DNA from 3 places in the Mesorhizobium sp. RCC_202 genome. Region 1 is predicted to be linked to each of the others. Evidence: riboswitches for the same ligand, from Rfam matches in the RefSeq annotation. Region 1 holds a riboswitch; each other region holds the start of a gene.
The links. A riboswitch is a leader RNA that binds a small molecule or an ion and turns the genes downstream of it on or off. The one in region 1 is predicted to bind cobalamin.
Positions count from the first base shown of each region.

Region 2: another riboswitch for cobalamin. It lies ahead of AB6802_RS12585 (DUF1636 family protein); the one in region 1 lies ahead of AB6802_RS07915 (hypothetical protein).
Region 3: another riboswitch for cobalamin. It lies ahead of bluB (5,6-dimethylbenzimidazole synthase); the one in region 1 lies ahead of AB6802_RS07915 (hypothetical protein).

Region 1 covers NZ_JBFUPO010000003.1:135,531-140,954, reverse strand. The annotation lists gene AB6802_RS07940 (hypothetical protein) at 1-763, opposite strand, end outside; gene AB6802_RS07935 (histidine phosphatase family protein) at 957-1,526, opposite strand; adenosylcobalamin (AdoCbl) riboswitch at 1,623-1,767, shown strand; gene AB6802_RS07930 (CbtB domain-containing protein) at 1,768-1,977, shown strand; gene AB6802_RS07925 (CbtA family protein) at 2,009-2,749, shown strand; gene AB6802_RS07920 (hypothetical protein) at 2,757-3,389, shown strand; gene AB6802_RS07915 (hypothetical protein) at 3,442-3,741, opposite strand; cobalamin riboswitch at 3,849-4,059, opposite strand; gene AB6802_RS07910 (DMT family transporter) at 4,319-5,266, shown strand.
Region 2 covers NZ_JBFUPO010000004.1:505,537-510,960, forward strand. The annotation lists gene AB6802_RS12575 (cobaltochelatase subunit CobN) at 1-2,247, opposite strand, end outside; gene cobW (cobalamin biosynthesis protein CobW) at 2,270-3,307, opposite strand; gene AB6802_RS12585 (DUF1636 family protein) at 3,310-3,735, opposite strand; cobalamin riboswitch at 3,775-3,979, opposite strand; gene AB6802_RS12590 (winged helix-turn-helix domain-containing protein) at 4,008-5,207, opposite strand.
Region 3 covers NZ_JBFUPO010000008.1:103,669-109,092, reverse strand. The annotation lists gene AB6802_RS19315 (MFS transporter) at 1-277, opposite strand, end outside; gene AB6802_RS19310 (TetR/AcrR family transcriptional regulator) at 397-990, shown strand; gene AB6802_RS19305 (hypothetical protein) at 1,105-2,088, shown strand; gene bluB (5,6-dimethylbenzimidazole synthase) at 2,089-2,820, opposite strand; cobalamin riboswitch at 2,861-3,039, opposite strand; gene AB6802_RS19295 (histone deacetylase family protein) at 3,155-4,081, shown strand; gene AB6802_RS19290 (exodeoxyribonuclease VII small subunit) at 4,085-4,336, shown strand; gene AB6802_RS19285 (DUF2277 domain-containing protein) at 4,380-4,646, shown strand; gene AB6802_RS19280 (pirin family protein) at 4,656-5,424, shown strand, end outside.

The DNA.
Region 1 (5,424 bases):
GCGCGCGCTGGATGCTTGCCACGCGAACATGGCTTAGCTTCGGCTCAAAGGACCCGATCGTATTGGTCTGCTCCACTACACGCTTGATTACGGGCTTGGCGGGCTGGCGCACTTCCTGGATGATTTCCGGCTTGCGCGGCAACGGGGAGTTGGTCCTCACGTCGATCTCGATGTTCGAGATCGAGCCGCCCTTGACCGGGGTCGCCGCCGCGTCCGCCACATGCTCGACGAGCTTCGCCTCGATCACCGGCGGCAGGCACAAAGAGAGATAGTCCTGGATCAGATGGTACGAGGCGGTCGGTGTGTCGATCTGGCTGGCCTTGGCGGCAACCGCGTCGCGATAGGCGCCCTGCAGCTTGCGCACGAAGGTCAGCGTCGTGGCGGGCGGCAGCTGGTAGAGATAGGTGCCGGCGGCGATGTCGGTGAGGTTGGAAGCGAGCCCGAAGGCCTGCGTCACGGCGACCATCGAAAGGCTCGAGGCGCCTGTCGCCGCGAGAATGGCGTTGGTGGTCTGGCTGAAAGCGCCGAGGCCGGCCTTCGTCGCTTCGCGGCGGCGATCCAGGTAGTAGAGCTCGCTGAAATACTCCATGCAGCGATCGTCGACATAGTTGAACCCAGCTTCGGTCAGGTCATAATAGGTGCCGCCGCCAGTATCGCGCGCCAGGGCATTCATGATCCGGCTGATGCGATTGCTCGACTGCTCGACGCTTGCCGCATCGATGACCGGCGGAACGCCGACATAGTGCTTTGTCGGATCGGCCATGCAGCCTTGAAGCGCGGCCATGAAAACAATGAAAAGCGAACGAATCCAAAGGAATCGCTTCACAGGCCAGCCCCCCGGCAATTATTGTATTTTTACCCTCTCAATAAGGATAACCTAACCTTAGAGGAAAACCTATAGGCATCATTGAATTGTCAACTGAGAAGTATTTCACACTTCGCGGCAATTGTTTCGTTCAGCCGGCGACGATCCCGCTCGCGCGCAAGACCCAGCGGCGGCCGTCGCTGCGTAAATCGGTGAGCGACAGCGGCTCGATGTCGATCTTCCACACCGACGACGACGGCGCGCCCAGGACATGGACGATGGCCGCGCGGATCACCACCGCATGGGTCACCGCGATGGTGTGACCGCCCTCGCCGGCCAGACGCTCGACCAGCGCGGCGCCACGTTGCGCCACGGCACTGAGCGTTTCGCCGCCATGCGGTGCCGCGTCCGGGTCGGCAAACCACGCCGCCATGCCATCGGGGTTCTCGGCCTGGACTTCCTCGAAGCTCCGGCCTGCCCAGCGGGCAAAATCCTGTTCGGCAAGCAGGGGCTCGACGCCCGCCTGGAGGCCAAGCGCTTGCGCCGTCTGCCGGGCGGCAAGCGCGGGGCTCGTCCAGACGCGGTCGGCGCGGCGAAGCGAAGCGGCCATCGTCCGGGCGCGCTCCACGGCTTGTGGCTCCAGCGCCTCGTCGTTCGGGAAACGGCCCTTGCGCATGCCGGGCGTAGCGCCGCTTGCGATCATCGTCAGGCGTGCGACCATGCGAAAAAGCCTCTGTGGATAGGCGTGGACCAGTGAAATTCGGGCTCACGAAGCCGTGCCGACAGCACATGTCGTTGACAGGCGAACGAAGTGCTGACAAGTGTTTTAGTGTGATACGAGATTGGAAGCCGGTGCGAATCCGGCACGGTCGCGCCACTGTGATCGGCGAAAGCCGAAAGTCAGGCCTTGTCTCGTAGCCATTTGTCGATCAACGGGACGCAGGATCCCAGGGGAGGTCAATATGTCCAACACCACTTTCGCACCCGGTTACGGCGCAACGCCAATTCCGGTCCGCGAACTTCTGCCCTGGGCCATCTTCGGCGGGCTGCTCTTGATGCTGGCGATCTACTTCGTCGGCGCGGAAGAAGGCGCGACATCGCTGATCCGCGGCATGTATGTGCACGAATTCGTGCATGACGGCCGCCACCTGCTCGGCTTCCCCTGCCACTAAAGCGGTTCAGCATCGCTGAAGGGGATTTGACATGGTTGGAAAACTTTTGCTGCGCGGCATGCTCGTCGGGCTTGTCGCGGGGCTGATCGCGTTTGCCTTCGCGCGCGTCTATGGCGAGCCGCAAGTCGACAAAGCCATCGCCTTCGAAGAATCGCAGGCCAAGGCCGCCAACGAGGCGCCCGAAGAAGAACTGGTCAGCCGGCCGACGCAGGCGGGCATCGGCCTTGCCACCGGCGTGCTGATCTATGGCGCGGCGCTTGGCGGGTTGTTCTCGCTGGTCTTCGCCTACGCCAACGGACGGCTGGGCTCGCTCGGCCCGCGCGGCACCTCGGCATTGCTGGCCGTGCTCGGCTTCCTCGCCGTGATCGTGGTGCCTCAGCTCAAATACCCGGCCAACCCGCCGGCGGTCGGCAACCCCGAAACGATTGCCTACCGGACGGAATTGTTCTTCATCATGATCGCGATCTCGATCGCGGCCATGGTGGCCGCGGTCGGCCTGGCGCAGCGGCTGTGGAGCCGGCTCGGCGGTTGGAACGCTTCGATCGTCGCGGCGCTCGCCTTCCTCGTCGTCTTCATGCTGGTCAAGGCGGCCCTTCCCGACATCAACGAGGTGCCGGAGAACTTCTCGGCGATCGTGCTGTGGCAGTTCCGCATCGCGTCGCTCGGCATCCAGCTCATCCTGTGGGCCGTGGTCGGACTTGTCTTCGGGGCCGTCGCCGAGCGTCAGCTTTCGGCCGGCAAGCAAGGCGGCGCCGCGCGCCGCTACGCCTGATATCCCGATGTATCGGCCGCCATGGTTTCGCGCCCTGGCGGCCGTTTTGTTTTTAACGGTCTGGCCCTCGCTTGCGGCTGTTTCGCCGGCGCAAGCCCATAGCGGTTCCTCGGCGCCGCCTCCTCCCGGCATCCAGATCCCCAGCCTGACGCATGGCCAGATGGCGGTGATCGCGCGTTATCGCAGCGACATCCTCGCGCTGGCGCGAGCGCAGACCGTGACCGACCCGACCTTCCGGCGGCTCTACAATCACGGCAATCTGCAATTCACCTATTGCCTGTGGGGCCTGATGCCGGGCAGCCTCGGCGACGAGCAGAGCCCGTTCAACGAGTGCAGCCACGCTTATCTCGCCACCGCCAAGGCGCTGCTCGCCTATATGGCGACGATGCCCGCCGCCGAGCGCGACGCCAAGGCGCTGATCTCCGACATCGACGCCGACATGGTGCGCAGCGGCGCCTCCTGGATCCTGTGCCAGTTCAGCGGCGAGAGCTTCAGCACCGGCGGGATCATCGAGCCACGCTGGAGCGACATGGTCTTCCACCTGCCGAGCCTTGCCGTGCTGATCGCCATGGGCGCAGCGCTCATCGCCACCGGGTGGTCGATTTTCGGTTCGCCCTTATCGCGCACGCGCGCGGTCTGAGCGACGGCCGGCCAGCCCAGGGCCTACCAGCGGCGCCACCGCGTCGGGAATTTCAGAGATTGCGGACGCGCGTCGGCCCGGCGCTGGTGCCGGCGACGACGGCCAGTAAGGTGCGCAGCCGCTGCACGTCGGGATGCAGCGAGCCGCAGCGGTCGATCAGCGCGACCTTGCTCAGCGCCGCCGCTTCCAGATCGGCCTCATGCGGCACCGACAGCAGCCAGTCGGCGAACACTTCTTCCGGCGGCGGCAATGGCGAAACGGCGCGCATCGTCGCCGCGTTGGCCCGGCGCATCCTGCGCGGGCGTTCCGGCCTGCCGGGCGCGAGCCCGGGTATTTCATTGTGCGAATCCATGTTCGTCCTTCTTTCGCAAGGACTGAACCTGGTGGTGATGGAGGAAAGTCACGGGCGGCACTGAGGCCGATCCGTATCCGCCTCTTGACCGCCCACCGCGATCAGTCGAGTTCAACTCTGCTCGAGGCTGGTTTCCGGGCTCCGAAGCTGTCCGTTGCGGGACCTGTCCCGACACCTTCCCAGGCTTGTCACCCAGTGGCTTGTTGTCGGAACGCAAGCTTCGCTACCGTTGCGGGGGCAGCGCCGGAATCGCACCGGCTTCCCAATTATCCCCCAGGCCGACTCAGGCCAAAGGGCACCTTGAACGTGATGATCTAACCATCCGCCGATGACAGGCGTCCACATGAAAGCGACGCGAGCAAAGCGCAAAGGCGACAACTGGCCCAGAGCGCTTCACCGTTTCGCGGAAACGGCGAACCGCTCCGGCTTTTTGTCTACGCAATTCCGGACGGAAAACCGCTGCCACTTTTCCTGGAATTGCTCTAGCGGCGATCGTGCCAGCGCCGCCTATCGGAGCGCGGCAGGCTGGCGTAAGGATCGGGAAATCGCCCGGCCTCCGGATTCGCAACGGCCAACCATGCTCCTCCCCGAAGCCCTCGCCGTCACCGCCGCCTGCTGCAGCGCGCTGAGCTCGATGTTCCTCAGCGAGCTCAAGGGCCGCGTTCCCCTCCTCCAGCTTGCCCGCTGGCAGATGCTCGCGACCTTCGTGATGACCGGCTCGGTGTCGCTGGTGATCGGCGGCTGGCATACGATCGGGCCGAGGGAGTTCTGGCTGCTTGCCGGATCGAGCTTCGCCGGCATCAGCATCGCCAGCACGGCCTATTTCGCCACCATCTATTCGGTCGGCCCGCGCATCACGGCACTGCTGTTCTCGCTTACCTCGCCTTTCGCCCTGGCGCTCGGCTATCTCGTGCTCGGCGAAACGATCAACCACTGGCAGGCGCTGGGCGTTCTCCTGGTGCTTTGCGGCATCGTGCTGGCCATCGGCATGCCAAGACGCTTCCTGAAAGGCGGCGACAAGGCGCCGCCGATGCCGGCGGTGACACCAGGCACGGTGCCGATCAGCACGGCGCCTGCCCCGCCGCTTACCGGACGATTGTGGCCCGGCATCCTGCTTGGCGTGATCACGGCGATCGGCCAGGCGATCGGCACCCTTTTGGCGCGGCCGGCGATGGCTGCCGGCGTCGAGCCGTTCACGGCCATGGCGCTGCGCTCCGGCCTCGCCGTGATCCTGTTCATGGCGCTTGCGACGACGCCGTTCGGCAGGGGCAAGCGCGAGGCCGTCCAGTTCGGCACGGTCGGGCTTGCCGTCCTTTCCGCCTTCGTCGGCACCTCGCTTGGCATGTCATGCCTGATGGCGGCGCTACGCACCGGCAATGTCGGCATCATCTCGACGCTGTCCTCGGTGACGCCGATCATCATCCTGCCGTTGGTGTGGCTGCGCAGCGGGCAAAGGCCGACCACCGCCGCCTGGGCCGGCGCGCTGCTGGCGATCGTCGGCACGGCGCTGATCAGCGTGAGGTGAGGCAGGCCTGGTTCTTCGCTGGCGACCAGGGCAGATCATTGCCCCAGCAGCAGACTTAGGCTCGGCGGGTAGCTGCGCCTACAACAACCGGAACAAGCTTAGCCCATGCCCCGATCCAATAGCTGACCAGTTGCCGTGAGGGCTGACATTCCTTCGGC
Region 2 (5,424 bases), on a different contig from region 1:
CTCCGGCGCGCGGCCATAAACATGCAGCCCGTCCTTGACGGCGAAATCCTTGAGATCGCAGAGCCAGGCGTCGATGCGGCGGAGCGCCTCGTCGGGCGCGTCGGTCCGGGCGACGCCGGCTTCGGAGGCGAGGCCGCTCTTTTGCGCCGTCCCGACGATCAGCTTGGCCAAGCGGTCGCGGCGGCGGCGGTCGAGCCCGTCGGCCAGAGCATATTCGTCGACCAACCGCTCGAGCTTCTGCTGAGTCTCGTCAAGGCCGGCGCCGGTCAGCGGCGGCGGCAGATGGCCAAGCGTAACGGCGGCAATGCGGCGCTTGGCTTGCGCGGCTTCGCCCGGATTGGAAACGATGAAGGGATAGATGACCGGCAGCGAGCCGGTGACGATCTCGGGGAAGCAGGTGCCGGAGAGGGCGACGGTCTTACCCGGCAGCCATTCCAGCGTGCCGTGAGCGCCGACATGGATGATGGCATGCACGCCGAGCGATTTTTGCAGCCAGAGGCCGAAGGCGAGGAGGGCGTGGCGAGGAGGAAGGGCCGGGTCGTGGTAGTCGGCGCGGCGGTCGGCCGAGCGGCCGCGATCGGGGGCGAGCGCGACGGTGACGTTGCCGAAGGTGGCGGCGCGGAAGGGGAAGTGCGGTGAGGTCGGCGCTTGAGCCCCCCTCTCTGCCCTGCCGGGCATCTCCCCCTCAAGGGGGGAGATTAGCAGTTTCGCCGACGGCGCTCCACTTACAGCGTTGGAGATTGGTGAAGGCAGAGATGAGGGCCTGATCTCCCCCCCCGAGGGGGAGATGTCCGGCAGGACAGAGAGGGGGGTCTCGCGCGAACCTATCCCTTCCGGCTGCCCCCACGCTGCCTCTACTGCGCCACGTGCTGCCCCTGGGAGTTCGGTCGAAAGATCCAAGTAGTCCTGTAAGCCAAGGCCATGCCCTGCCTTCTCCAGAGCATCCAGCAACTTCCGCGGCGTTTGCGGAATCCCATCAACCGCATAGCCCTGTTCCTTCAGGTCATGCAGCATCGCCAGCACGCTGGATGGCACATCGAGGCCAACCGCGTAGCCGGTCCGTCCGGGCGCGCTCGGATAGTCGGGAATCAGGATCGCCAGCTTGCGCTTGGACCGTTCCGTCTTTTGCAGGCGAATGAACGCCGCGACCCGCCTGGCGACCTGCGCCACGCGATCAGCTTCCGGACGATTGGCGAAGGCGCGGAAGGCCAGCGCCGGATCGGTCTCGATCTCGCCCTTGAAGGAGATTGCACCGGCGAGGATACGGCCGTCGAGCTCCGGCAGCACAACATGCATGGCGAGATCGGCCGGCGCCAGGCCGCGCTGGTTGTTTTCCCAGACGTCGCGGCGGGTGGTGGCGACGATGACCTGGAAGACGGGCACGCCGGCGCGGTCGAACAGGGTTTCGACGCCGGGTTCGGCGCCTGAGGCGAAGGCGGTCGCGGTGATGATGACGGCCGGTTTCAGCGATGCGATGGCGTCCTCGACGAAGACCAGCGACGTCGGGTCTTTCAGGCTGGAGACGAAGATCGGGACTGGGGCCAGGCCGCACTGACGGAGCGCTTCGACGAGTGCGTCGATGGGCGCGACGTCCGCGGCGAGGAGCATCGAGCGATAGAAGAGGATGGGTACAATGGAGACGCTGACATTGTCGGCGTCGAGTTCGCCAACGCCCGATGGCTTTCCGACAACTCCCAGCCCCGGCTCATAATATCCCGACTTCGGCACCGCCACCGGTCCCGCCACCGACGCAGCCGATCCAGCCAAGCGCGCCAGCCGCTGCATCAGTGCGCTCATATTTGCCGGGCCGCCCTCGCGGAAATAGCCGAGCAAGGCGTCCAGCTCGGCGCGGGGCAGCGTCGAGGCCTCGATCAGCCTTTGATCCTCGTCATGGCTTTCACCGGGCAGCAGCACGAGCTTGATGCCGCGTTCGCGCGCCACCGCCGCGAGCTGGTCGCAGCCGTAGCGCCACCAGTCGTAGCCGCCCAGGATGCGGATAAGGATGACCTTGGCGTGGCGGGCGACGCTGTCGATCCATAGATCGACGGACATCGGATGGCGCAGGTCGCGCAGCGCCGCGAGCCGCATCGAGGGCAAGCGGGCGGCGTCGGCTTTCCATGCCACCGCCAGGCCGGCGAGGTCGCTGTCGGTGAAGGACAGGGCCAAGATATCCGCCGGCGTCTGCCGCAGATCGACCGGCTCGGCGAGATCGTCGAGCGAGGCGGAGCTGGTGGTCAGTATGTGCATTTCGCCCCTAGGTCGGTTGGCGTCAGCCGGCGAGTATAGCCTCGATCGCCGGGCGGTTCAGCCCCTTGAGGCCGATGACGACGAGACGCGAGCGGCGGTCGTCCTCGGCGGTCCAGGCGCGGTCATAGTAATGGTTGACGCGCTGGCCGACGGCCTGCAGCAAAAGCCGCATCGGCTTGCCGCCGACTTCGACGAAACCTTTGACGCGCAACACGTTTTCCTGTTCGGCGGCGGTGGCGACACGCTTTGCCAGCTCGTCCGGATTGGCGATCGACGGGATGTCGACGATGAAGGTGTCGAAATCGTCATGCTCGTGGTCGAACGCGCCGTCATGATGCGATTTGCGGTTCTCGATGTCGTCCTCGACGGCGAGGCCGAGACCGAGCAGCACCGAGGGATCGACCTTGCCATGCGATGTCGGCACGATCTTCACGGCGCGGGCGGAGTGTTCGCCAATGATGGCGTTGGCGCGGGCCGAGCCGGCGGCGTCCATCAGGTCGTTTTTCGAGAGAATGATGAGGTCGGCGCAAGCGATCTGGTCCTCGAAGACTTCCTCGACCGGGTCGTCGTGGTCGAGGCTATCGTCCTGGGCGCGCTGCGCCTGTAAAGCATCCATGTCGCTGGCGACGCGGCCTTCGGCGAGCGCCGGGCCATCGACCACGGCAATGACGCCGTCGACGGTCACCCGGCTCTTCACCGTCGGCCACTGGAATGCCTGGACCAGCGGCTTCGGCAAAGCGAGGCCGGAGGTCTCGATCAGGATGTGGTCGACCTTGGGGGTGAGCGCCAGGATCTGGTCGAGCGCCGGCACGAAATCGTCGGCCACGGTGCAGCAGATGCAGCCATTGGCCAGTTCGACGATGTTTTCCTCCGGGCAGGTGTCGATGCCGCAGCCTTTGAGGATTTCGCCGTCGATGCCGATGTCACCGAACTCGTTGACGATGATGGCGATGCGCTTGCCGCCGGCATTCTCCAGCAGATGACGGACCAGGGTCGTCTTGCCGGCGCCGAGGAAGCCGGTGACGACGGTGCAGGGAATACGGGAAACGGAAGCGCTCATGGTCAGTCCTTCAGCATGTCGAGGGGAGGGATGCGGGCAACAAGGCCGCGCTTGAGGGAATCGGGGCGGCCGCGCCAGGGGATCAGGCCATCCGTCGACGTGGCGAAGAGCTTTGCGCCGGCAACGAGGTCGGCGCCGCTGGTCGCGCTCAGGTCGCCGAAGACATAGCTCCAGCAGCCGTCGCGCAGGATCGCCGCGCTCAGCCGCCGCTTGCAATTGCCGAGGCATTCGACCGTGCGGATGCGGATGTTGTCATCGGCTGCGGCGCGGCGGGTGTCATCGGCCAGCAATTCGCCGGCGCGGGGGTGGGCATCGGAGCCGGCCTCATTGCGGCAGGAAGCGCAGACGATGACCGTCACGCCGGCCAAAGCGTCGCCCTCGGACGAATTATCCGCTGGGCCAGCCGAAAAACTGCCGTTGTGGTCCAAAAAGCCGGGCTCCTTGCCCGGAAACCCGCCGGGCGATCGGATTGTTCTGTCGCAGACGGCAGGTCTCCTGGCTCGCGGATCATCGCCTTGGTTGGCCGCCTTCCCGGGAATTCCCAGTGGCTTTCGGCCTTGGCTCATCGCTTACAGTTGCGGGGACAGCCGCGGATTTGGGTTTTTGTCCCGCACCGCATTCCCTCTTGGCCCTTGCCGTTGCGGGCAAGGGACCGTCTGGAGGGATTTAGGCTTTTGCAGGCAGCGGTGTCAACGCGCGGTTACGACGCTGAAAGGTCGGCCAGTGGCTGCCCGAGGTCGCCCGCTGGCGTCACTTCGATGTGCTCCAAGCCGAGCCAGGCCTGCATCTGCTTCAATTCCTCGAAAAGCTGGGCGGCTGTCTCCGGCGGCGCTTCAGGCTCGGCATAGGCGGCATGGACGCGCAGCACACCCGCTGGACGGTCGGCTTTGAGGTCGACGCGGGCGACGATCGTGTCGCCGAGCAGGAAAGGCAGCACGTAATAGCCGTATTGGCGCTTGTCGGCAGGCGTGTAGATTTCGATGCGATAGCGGAAATTGAAAAGCCGCTCCGAGCGCGACCGTTCGAAAACGACGGGATCGAACGGCGCAAGCAAGGCGCGCGCCTCGATGCGGCGGGGAAAACGGGCGTCCTTGTGCAGATAAGCGGTCCTGTCCCAGCCTTCGACGCTTACGGGCAGCAACTCGCCCATTTCGACCAGTTCCTCGATGCGGTCCTTGGTGTCGCCGGGCGCCAGGCGAAAATAGTCGCGCAGGTCGCCATAGGTGGCGATGCCGTGGGCGCGGGCGGAAATGCGCAGCAATTCGCGGTGCGCGTCCTCGACGGAGGGGACAGGCAGGTCGAGCACGGCCTGCGGCAAAACGCGCGCCGGCAAGTCGTAATAGCGCTCGAAGCCGCGCCGGTAGGCGGTGGTGATGCGGCCAGCCCAGAACAGCCATTCGAAAGCGTGCTTGGCCTCGCTCCAGCCCCACCAGCCGCCGTTGCCCTTGTGGCCTTCTATGTCGGAAGCAGCGGTCGGCCCGCGTTCGGCGACTTGCTTATAGATTTCATCGATCATCCCGGTCCGCTCGCGTCCCCATTTGGCGAGGCCGAGATACATTTCGCCGCCCTGTTCGGCGCGCTGCATGCGCCAGCGCATCAGCGGCCAGGTCTCGACCGGCAGGAAGGACGCTTCATGCGCCCAGTATTCGAACACGGTGCGCTTGCGGGTGACGGCGGCGTTGTCGAGCAGCGCGAGCGGATAGGGGCCAAGGCGCGAATAGAGCGGCATATAGTGCGCGCGCACCACGGCGCTGACGGAATCGATCTGCAGCAAGCCGGTGCGGGAAAGCACGCGGGCAAGGTGTCGCCGATCGGGTGTGCCGCCGGGCCGCGGGTCGGTGAAACCCTGCGCGCCGAGCGCGATGCGCCGGGCCATAGGAAGCGAAATCTTGTCCTTCATCGAGGCGACCTTGCCCTGATCGTTTGCCGGATTTTTAGCCGGTGATTCCGGTGATGCTAGCAGGCAAATGGCGGGAGATGTGTCAGGAGACAGAAGTGGAGTAAAAAGAGAAGGAAATCAAACAGGAGCGGATCGGACCAGTTTCCTCCGATATGGCGTCCAGGGCGGTAATTTGAACAAGGTTTGACTTGCTTCGCTGAAACCGCTGCGCTAACCC
Region 3 (5,424 bases), on a different contig from region 1:
TTGCGAAGGCAAGCACCGAGACAAACGTCGTCGGTAAGGCGATCGCGGTCTGGCCGCGCCGGTCCACCCATCGCGATATCTGCGGCGACAGGCAGGCGTTGACCAGCGCAAACGTCGCCGAGACGGCGCCGGCCAGCCAGTATTCGCCATGCGTCTGCGACAGCATCGCCACGATGCCGATCGGCGCCATGGCGATCGGCAGCCGCGCCACGAACGCCGCCGCGGCAAAGCCTTTGGTGCCGGGAGCCCGAAAGATGTCCGCATAAGGGTTTCGCATGGTCCAGCTCCTCGACAAGGGTGCGTAGCGCAATTACATACGCTGCGTATGAATGTCAGATAGTTCATACATCACGTATGTCAATTGGCATACGCAACGTATGTGAGTAGGGCCAGGGCATGCACAGACCGCGCAAGGAGATGATCGCCGAGACACGCGCCAAGCTCATCGCGGCCGCCCGTCACGCTTTCGGCACGATCGGCTATGCCGAGGCCTCGATGGATGATTTCACCGCGACGGCCGGTCTCACGCGCGGCGCGCTCTACCATCATTTTGGCGACAAGAAAGGGTTGCTGCAGGCGGTCATCGCCGAGATCGACGGCGAAATGGCTGTGCGGGTCAACGAGGTGGCCGCGAAGGCACCGACGCGCTGGCAGCGCTTCGTCGACGAATGCACCACCTATATCGAAATGGCGCTGGAGCCGGAAATCCAGCGCATCATGTTCCGCGACGGCCCGGCCGTGCTTGGCGACCCAGCGCAATGGCCGAACGCCAATGCCTGCACGGCTTCAATGACCGATCACCTGACCGCGCTGCAGGCGGAGGGAGTGGTCGTTGCCGACCTCGACCCGGAGACGGCGGCGCGGCTGATCAACGGCGCCAGCAGCCAGGCCGCGCAGCGCATCGCCAATTCGAAGGATCCGGAGGCGACGTCCAAGAAAGCAATTGCGGCTTTTCAGCAGTTGCTTAAAGGCTTGCTCGAAAAATCTTAGGCGGTCCGTGGACTTGTGCACCGGTTTCACTGGCATAAAGGTTGCCGGCGATTGACTTTCGCCGGCGCCGGCGCATGTTCTCCCGCCATCTCTTAGGGTGTGGAGAGTCGGGCCATGTGGGATTTCAGCATCGGCCGGTCGGTGTCCATCATGATGCGGACATGGCCGTTCATCGTCTTCCGCATGATCGTCTATTTCGGCATCACGATTGCCTACATCATGGCGACCGGCACGGGCGCCAGCGTCGGCTATGGCGTCGGCCACATCTCCACCGATCCTGACGGTCCGGCGTCGTTTGCGCTATGGGGCGGCGTTGTCGGCTTCGGCATCGTCTCGATCGCCGTCTACTGGATCCGAGAATACATCCTCTATGTGCTCAAGGCCGGCCACATCGCCGTCATGGTCCACCTGATCGACGGCCACGATGTGCCCGACGGCCAGGGCCAGATCGCCTATGCCAAGGAAGTGGTGACCCAGCGTTTTGCCGAGGCCAACATCCTTTTCGTCGTCGACCAGCTGGTCAAGGGCGCCATCCGCGCCATCACCGGCCTGATCGGCGGCATCGCCGCCTTCCTGCCCATTCCGGGCTTGAGCGGCCTGGTCAGCTTCATCAACACCGTCATCCGTCTGTCGCTGACCTATGTCGACGAGATCATCCTCGGCTACAACATTCGCATCAATTCGAACTCGCCTTTCGAGACGGCGCGGCAAGGTGTCGTGCTTTACGCGCAGAACGGCAAGCACATGGTCAAGAACGCAGTCTGGCTGGCGGTGATCATGTGGGGCCTGTCCTTCGTTATCTTCCTGTTGATGCTGGCGCCGGCCGCCGCGATCCTCTGGGTGATGCCGGGACAACTCGCCGGCTGGGCCTTCGTGCTGGCCATCGTCTTTGCCTGGGCCTTCAAGGCGGCTTTCATCGAGCCGTTCGCAATCGCCTCGCTGATGCAGGTCTATTTCGACGCCATCGAGGGCCAGACCCCCAATCCGGAATGGGACCGCCACCTGGCAGAGGCATCGTCGAAATTCCGGGAATTGCGCGACAAGGCGCTCGGCTCTTTCGGCGGCGGCTCGCGCTGGGATACGCCCCGGGCCGCTTGATCAGCTCTTTGGAGCGCCGCCAAGTCTTGCAATCGCCGATTTGAGCGGCGCCTCGCCGGCGCCGCGAAACGTCTCGCTCATCACCAGTTCCGACAAGGCCAGGCGCTTGCCCCAGCCATGCGTTTCGAGATCCGGCTTCGGCGCGAATTCCGAGACGCGGCCGACGCAGAGATAAGCGATCGGCGTGACATGTTCGGGGATCGACAGAAGCTGCTTCAGCGCCTCCGTCTCGATGATGCTGACCCAGCCGACGCCGACACCTTCCGCGCGCGCCGCCAGCCAGAAATTCTGCACGGCGCAGACGGTACTGTAGAGGTCCATCTCCGGATTGTGCCAGCGCCCGAGCGGCGAGTCCTTCGAACGCTGCCGGTCGCAGGTGATGCACAGATTGAGCGCGCTCTCGCAGATGCCTTCGAGTTTCAGCTTGCGGTAGAGCGCCTGCCGCTCCGCCTCGATCGCCGGCAGTTCCTGTTCGCGCGCGGCAAGGAAAAGATCGCACACCTGTCGCCGTCTGGTCGCGTCGCGGATGACGATGAAATTCCACGGCTGCATGTAGCCTACCGATGGCGCATGGTGGGCGGCGGTGAGCAGCCGCGCCAGCACGCCATCGTCGAGATCGTCGCTAACGAAATGGCTGCGCACGTCACGCCTGGTGAACATCGCCCGGTAGACAGCGTCGCGCGCCAATTGGTCAAAGTCATCGCCGCCGATGGCGGGCGCAAGTGCTTGCATCGCTTTTCCCCTGCGATAAGCAGCCCCCGCCTGACCAAGCGGGTGACCATGTCTGCCAGGCCGGTCTTCTGGCTCGGGATCGACCCGCGTCCGGCGCCTTCCCGTCAACGACAGTGGCGTTTGCCGGCGCGGTCCCCCTCACAGCGTTGGGCACGCCACGGAATGAAACCGTGTTCCCGATTCTCCCGCGTCGCGGGCACCAGGCAGCGATGCGACCTTAGCGTGAACCAAGCGCCGCGCCAATGCCGTCAGCGACACGGCAAGGCGCGATTGTCCCCAGCCATTCGGCATTCAAACATGGCCATCGCGGCCTTGGGCCCCTAGATTAGAGGCCATGGCTACACGTCTCTACACGCATCCGATCTTTCTCGAACACATCACGCCGCCCGGCCACCCCGAGCGTCCCGACCGTCTGCGCGCCATCGAGCGCGTGCTGGACGACGAGGCGTTTTCGGCGCTCGACCGCGTCGAGGCGCCGGAAGGCGACGAGGCGACGATCCTTTACGCGCATCCCGAGGATCACGTTGAGCGTGTCCGCGCCGCGATCCCCGAGAGCGGCATCGCCCCGATCGACGCCGATACCAGCGCCAGCCCGAAGAGCTGGCAGGCCGCGGTGACGGCGATCGGCGCCGCCAACGCGGCTGTCGACGATGTCTTCGAGGGCCGCGCGGCAAACGTCTTCGTTGCCGCCCGCCCGCCTGGACACCATGCCGAAAAGGCCACGGCGATGGGCTTTTGCCTGTTCAACACGGCGGCCATCGCCGCGCGCTATGCGCAGAAGAAGCATCAGGCCGAGCGCGTCGCCATCGTCGACTGGGACGTCCACCACGGCAACGGCACGCAGGACATCTTCTGGGACGATCCGTCGGTGCTCTATTGCTCGACGCATCAGATGCCGCTTTATCCGGGCACCGGCGCCAGGAGCGAGACCGGCGCCGGCAACATCGTCAACGCGCCGCTGGCGCCGCGCACCGGCAGCGATTTGTTCCGCGACGCCTTCCTGTCGCGCGTGCTGCCCTCGATCGACGCCTTTGCGCCGGATCTGATCATCATTTCCGCCGGTTTCGATGCGCACCATCGTGACCCGCTGGCCGAGATCAACCTGACAGAGGACGATTTCGACTGGGCGACCGGCCAGTTGATGGAACGCGCCGGCCGCCACAGCGGCAACCGGCTCGTCAGCCTGCTCGAAGGCGGCTACGATCTGCAAGGACTGGCATTTTCAGTCGCTGCCCATGTCGGGCGGCTGATGAAGGGATAAAGTATGGCTGTCGAAGGCAATGAGGACGTCAAGGCGATGAGCTTCGAACAGGCGCTCGACGCGCTGGAGAAGATCGTCGATGATCTGGAGCGCGGCGACGTTCCGCTCGACCAGTCGATCAAGATCTATGAGCGCGGTGAAGCGCTGAAGGCCCATTGCGACCGGTTGCTGAAGGCCGCCGAGGACAAGGTCGAGAAGATCAGGCTGTCGCGCGACGGCAAGCCGGTGGGGACGGAGCCGCTCGACGCCGAGTAAATGAAGCAGGTCGGGCAGAGAAAGCAGGTAAGGAGTTCAAGCTATGTGCCGCAACATCAAGACCCTGGCCAATTTCGAACCGCCGGCGACCAATGACGAAGTGCATGACGCCGCACTGCAGTTCGTGCGCAAGCTGAGCGGATCGACCAAACCCTCAAAACGCAACGAGCACGCCTTCCATCATGCCGTCGAGGCGATCGCGGCCGTTGCTCGCGAATTGCTCGATTCGCTCGAGACCAACCAGGAACCACGCAACCGCGAGGAAGAGGCGGCCAAGGCGAAAGCCAGGTCGGCGCTGCGCTTCGCCTGAGAGGTCGATATGAGCTTCTTTCCTGGAAACGATCCCGAGCCCGGCGATGCCTTCGCCTGCGATCAGATCGAATTGATGGTCATCCCCAACGCCAAGGACATTGGCGGCTTCGAGGTGCGCCGCGCATTGCCGACGGCAAGACGCCGGCTGGTCGGGCCGTTCATCTTCTTCGACCGCATGGGTCCGGCCATCCTGCGCGCCGGCCAGGCGCTGGATGTGCGCCCGCATCCGCACATCGGGCTGTCCACCGTCACCTATCTGTTCGACGGCAAGATCAGGCATAGCGATTCGCTCGGCACCGAAATGGTGATCGCGCCGGGCGACGTGAATTTGATGACCGCGGGGCGTGGCATCGTGCATTCCGAGCGTACGCCTGACGAGTTGCGCGGGGCGCCGATGTCGATCTCCGGCCTGCAGACCTGGCTGGCGCTGCCCGACGGCAAGGAAGAGGTTGCTCCGCTGTTCGAGAACACCGCGGCGATCCGCTTGCCGGAAATCGACGCCGAAGGCGTCAGCGGTCGCGTGGTGATCGGCGAATTCTCCGGTCTGCGCTCACCGGTCGCGACCGCATCGGACACGCTCTATGCCGATCTCATGCTGGCGGGCGGCGCCAGCGTGAAAATCCCGGCGGATGCCGAGGAGCGCGCCATCTATACGCTCGAAGGCGAGGTCTCGATCGCCGGCGACCGCTTCCCGGCCGAGCGGCTTCTGGTGTTCAAGCCGGGCGAGGAGATCGTCGTCTCGTCCGAATGCGGCGCCCATTTCATGCTGTTCGGCG